2 regions of the Thiothrix subterranea genome follow, and region 2 is predicted to be linked to the other one. Evidence: predicted binding sites of a transcription regulator. Region 2 holds the regulator's gene; the other holds the start of a gene.

Region 1 (2,409 bases), 1.5 Mb from region 2:
GAGTTCACTGAGTTGCTGCGCAAGCTGTTGTTGCTGGCGTTGGTATTGTTGGATGACCTGATCTTTTTCCAGCATGAGCGCGTTGAAATGCGCAATTTCTTTATCGCGTTCCTGAAGTTGCAAAAACTGCGCGGCAATCTGAGCATCGCGACGTTGCAGGCTGCGTTCGCGTTCGTTAATGGTTTGATCGCGGACGGCAAGGTGCTGGTCTTTGGCAAGCGTTTGCTGATTTTGCTCCAGTAGCTGTTGTTCACGTGCTTGTGAAATACGGTCTTTTTCGTGCAACAGGCGGGTTTGTTCGGCTAATTGCTCATTGCGTTGGCTGATTTGATCAACTTTGCGGCGAACCAAACTGTCACGTTGGTGAATTTGCTGGTCTTTCTCGAAAATCAAGTCATCACGGCGTTGTAACAGTCGGTCAAAATCGCGTAGTTTTCGATCACGTTGCAGGATTTGCTGGTCACGTTCTTGAATATGCCGATCACGTTCGGAAAGGTGACGATTGCGTTCGCTGAGCAGTTGTTCTTGGGTGTAAATGCGCTGTTGGTGATCGCGTACCCAACGGTTGAGGGCTTCGAGTTGTTGGCTGAGTTCTTGAACGCTGGTGTCGCGTTTGCTGATTTGTTTGTCGCGATTTTCGATTTCACGGTCGCGTTTGCCAATGTGATTGTCTTTTTCTTCGAGGCGGCGGTTGCGAATGTTAATCTGGTCTTCGCGTTCGAGAATGTACTTTTCTTTCTGGCTGGCCAGTTGCTCAATCTCGCGAGAACGCTGTTCTAACGCGCGGATGATTTGGTCGCGCTCCTGAATAAGGGTTTCTTTTTGCTCGATAAGAGTCTGTTCTTCACGATTCATTGTTATAATATTCTGCTTATCTGTTTATGCGCTATCATAAAGCATAATGTGTTAAAAATAACGTGGTATGAATCAAATTAAAACAGCAACCAAATGGGTTATTAGCACTCTAAGGTGGGGAGTGCTAAGATAATGCAATAAGTAAATGAGGAGATCACGCATGACCAACGCAATGATGCTCAAAGGGCAGACACTTCCAGTTCCGGTGGGGAATCTGGAAAGTTACATCCACGCGATTCACGCCATTCCGGTGTTGGAAGTACAAGAAGAACGTGAATTAGCCGAACGTCTTAAATACGCGAGTGACTTGGAAGCCGCGCGGCAACTCATTTTGCACAATTTACGTTTTGTGGTGAAAGTTGCGCGTGGTTACAGCGGTTACGGTTTGCCACTGGGTGATTTGGTGCAAGAAGGCAACGTTGGCCTGATGAAAGCGGTAAAGCGTTTCGACCCGGATATGAATGTGCGCCTGATTTCGTTTGCAGTGCATTGGATTCGGGCCGAAATTCACGAATTCATTTTGCGCAACTGGAAAATCGTTAAAGTGGCGACGACTAAAGCGCAACGCAAATTGTTTTTCAACTTGCGTAGCAGCAAAAAGCGCTTGGGCTGGTTGAATCATGCAGAGGCGCAGTCGATGGCTGACGATTTGGGCGTGACCACTGCTGAAGTATTGGAAATGGAAAAGCGCATGAGTGCGCACGATGTCTCATTTGATCTCAGCGTTGATCAGGATGATGACGATTCCACCAATTTTTCCCCTAGCCAGTATTTGGTAGCAGAAGCGGCTGACCCCGCAGAAATGTTGGAAGCCGAAGAGTGGGATACTTATACCCGTGGGCGTTTTCAAACGGCTTTGGCTAATTTGGATACCCGTAGCCGTGATATTTTGGCAAGCCGGTGGTTGGCTGAAGAAAAAGCAACCCTGCACGAGCTGGCGGATAAATACAATGTGTCAGCGGAACGGATTCGCCAATTGGAAAATGCGGCGGTGAGTAAGCTGCGCTTAGCCGTGGTGGAACCCGCATAAAAAAGGCCGCATTAGCGGCCTTTTTCACAAAACGCGATGCTTAACCGAAAAAAGCGACCGAGAGGAAGCTAAACCACGAAAAAGCAATCAAACCCACCACGATCAACATCGGAATGCCGAAATCCCAGCTAAACATACCTACATACCTCTAAAATACTTATATGCATAAGAGGATAAAGGAATAGCGCCTTCCTGACAAGATCAGGAAGTATCACAGCGAACAGGACTGGCAGAATAGGGCGTTACATTCAGCCGGAAAAAAACACCGAAAAGAAGCTGAACCATGAGAACAGAATCAGTGCAATTACAATCGCTGCGGGCAAGCCATAATCAAAACTAAACATGGTGGTCTCCTTTCGGGTAGCGTTAATGTGTCAATGCGTGCAGTGTGCCTGAAGTTGGGATGTTGAAACTTGACATGGCTCAAGGATTCCAGCGGGCGATGACAACTTCATGAAAAATATTATGAATACTTGATTTATGTCAGAAATCTGCAATCATGCTGCACATGATCAGCTTGAACC
Region 2 (2,409 bases):
CAGGGTGCAGAATGGGGCCGCCACTGGAAAGTGCGTAGGCGGTTGAGCCGGTGGGTGTGGTAATAATAATGCCGTCGGCGCGTTGGGTGTTCACAAAATAACCGTCAATGCGGGTGGTGAATTCGATCATGCGCACTTCATTGCGCACATGCAGCACCACGTCGTTGAGTGCTTCGCCACTGCCGATGATTTCCTCTTCACGGATAACGTCGGCGTGGAGCACGAAACGGGCTTCTTCTTTGTATTGCCCCGCTAACATTTGCTCCAATTGGGTGAGCATGTCAGCGGGGGAAATATCCACCAGAAAACCGACGCGCCCTAAGTTGATGCCAATGAGGGGGACTTCGTGATCGGCGAGTAACCGCCCGGTGGAGAGTAATGTGCCGTCGCCGCCGACGACGATGGCAAGGTCAATTTGCCGCGCCAGCAGGTCGGAGGGCATGGTGGGCAAGCCTAAAATAATGCCTGCATCGCGGTCACAATGGACGTGATAACCGCGTTCCAACAGGAATTCGTGCAACTGAAACAGCGTCTTGTCGACGCGGGTATCGTTGGGTTTGGTAAACAGACCGATGTGAGAAAACGGGTTCATAACCGATGCTTGTGTGAGTAAAGTGGTAAGGCTGGCAAAGCTGGGAATAAAATGCAAGTTAAACAGGCTTGTATCTGTGATGCTTTGCCCCTATAAATGATGGCATGACAATACGCCAGCACCCAGAACTCAACGAACGCGCCCGCCACATCCTCAAAGTGTTGGTGGAAAGCTATATCCAAGACGGACAGCCCGTTGGTTCGCGCAACCTTGCCCGCAGCAGCGGCTTGGATTTAAGCGCCGCCACCATCCGCAATGTGATGGCGGATTTGGAGGATATGGGTTACATCCGTGCGCCGCACACCTCGGCAGGGCGCATCCCCACCTCGCAAGGCTACCGCTTCTTCGTCGATGCGTTAGTCAATATCAAGCCGCTCGAACAGCACGCCATGCACATCCTGCAAGGGCAGTTGAAGGCGGAACGCGACCCCGCCGCCTTAATCCAATCCGCCTCCAGTTTGCTCTCTGGGATTACCCAACTGACGGGCGTGGTGAGTTTGCCGCGCCGCAATCCTTCGTCCATCCGCCAGATTGAATTCCTGAGCTTATCAAGTCGGCAAGTGCTCGCCATTCTGGTGATGAACCGCAACGAAGTGCAAAACCGTATTATCCAACTCGATGCGGATGTGAGTTCCTCTGAATTGCAACAAGCCGCCAATTTCCTCAATGAACGTCTGATCGGCAAAGATTTGCAGCAAGCCCGCGCTGCCTTGCTCGAAGAAATGCGCGAACACCGCGAAGACATGAATCGCATGATGCTCTCCGCCATAGAGCTGGGCGAAAAAACCGTCGCCGATTTAGGCGATCAAAAGCAAGATGAAGATTGCGTGATTGCGGGTGAAACTAACCTGATGGGTTACGATGACCTGTCGGATATTACCAAGTTGCGCGAATTGTTTGCCGCCTTCACCCGCAAGCGCGATATTCTGGGTTTGTTGGACAAATGCTTGCAGGCGGATGGGGTGAAAATTTTCATTGGGCGCGAATCCGGTCAAGCGGTGTTCGACGAATGCAGTCTGGTGACAGCGCCGTATGAAGTCGATGGCGAGCAATTAGGCGTTCTCGGTGTGATTGGCCCCAAACGCATCCCGTATGAACGGGTGATTCCTGTTGTTGACATTACTGCGAAATTACTGAGTCTGGCGTTGAAATCACGCCATTAGCGTTCCCCCTAATACAATTAAAATGAGGATAGTATGGACACCACTCCCAGCAACATCGGTTTAATCGGTCTCGGCGTAATGGGGTCAAACCTTGCGCTAAACCTGAATGATCACGGCTATGCGCTTAGCGTATACAACCGCACTTACACCCTCACCGAACACTTCATGGCGCAACAGGCACAGGGGCGCACGATTCAAGCCGCGCAAACCTTACCCGAATTCGTCAACCAACTGGCGCAGCCACGCATTATTATGCTGATGGTCACAGCCGGTCTTGCAGTCGATGCGGTGATCGAGCAACTGCTACCGCTGCTCAACCCCAACGACATTATTATCGACGGCGGTAATTCCAACTACAAAGACACCACGCGCCGTTGGCAGGAGTTGACTGCGAAAAACATTCGTTTTGTCGGCATGGGCGTATCAGGCGGGGAAGAGGGGGCGCGGCATGGCCCTTCCCTCATGCCCGGTGGCGCGGTCGAGGCATGGCCTGCGATTCGCGATATGTTTCAAGCCGTTGCTGCCAAAGTGGAGGGTGTCCCTTGCTGTCAATGGCTAGGGGAAGGCGGTTCGGGGCATTACGTCAAAATGGTGCACAACGGCATCGAATACGGCGATATGCAACTGATTGCCGAAGCCTGCCATTTGATGCAA

Evidence for each region. Region 2 encodes HrcA, which represses chaperone genes, less so after heat shock. Its sites were predicted from a motif close to TTAGCACTCNNNNNNNNNGAGTGCTAA; they were not measured.
Region 1: rpoH (RNA polymerase sigma factor RpoH) is a predicted target of HrcA. The motif match lies at 957-983, and genes of this name have one in related genera.

What each region holds. Positions count from the first base shown of each region.
Region 1 covers NZ_CP053482.1:1,319,658-1,322,066, reverse strand. The annotation lists gene HMY34_RS06475 (coiled-coil domain-containing protein) at 1-855, opposite strand, end outside; gene rpoH (RNA polymerase sigma factor RpoH) at 1,016-1,885, shown strand; gene HMY34_RS06465 (HNH endonuclease) at 2,385-2,409, shown strand, end outside.
Region 2 covers NZ_CP053482.1:3,826,251-3,828,659, forward strand. The annotation lists gene HMY34_RS18890 (NAD(+) kinase) at 1-592, opposite strand, end outside; gene hrcA (heat-inducible transcriptional repressor HrcA) at 697-1,755, shown strand; gene gnd (decarboxylating NADP(+)-dependent phosphogluconate dehydrogenase) at 1,789-2,409, shown strand, end outside.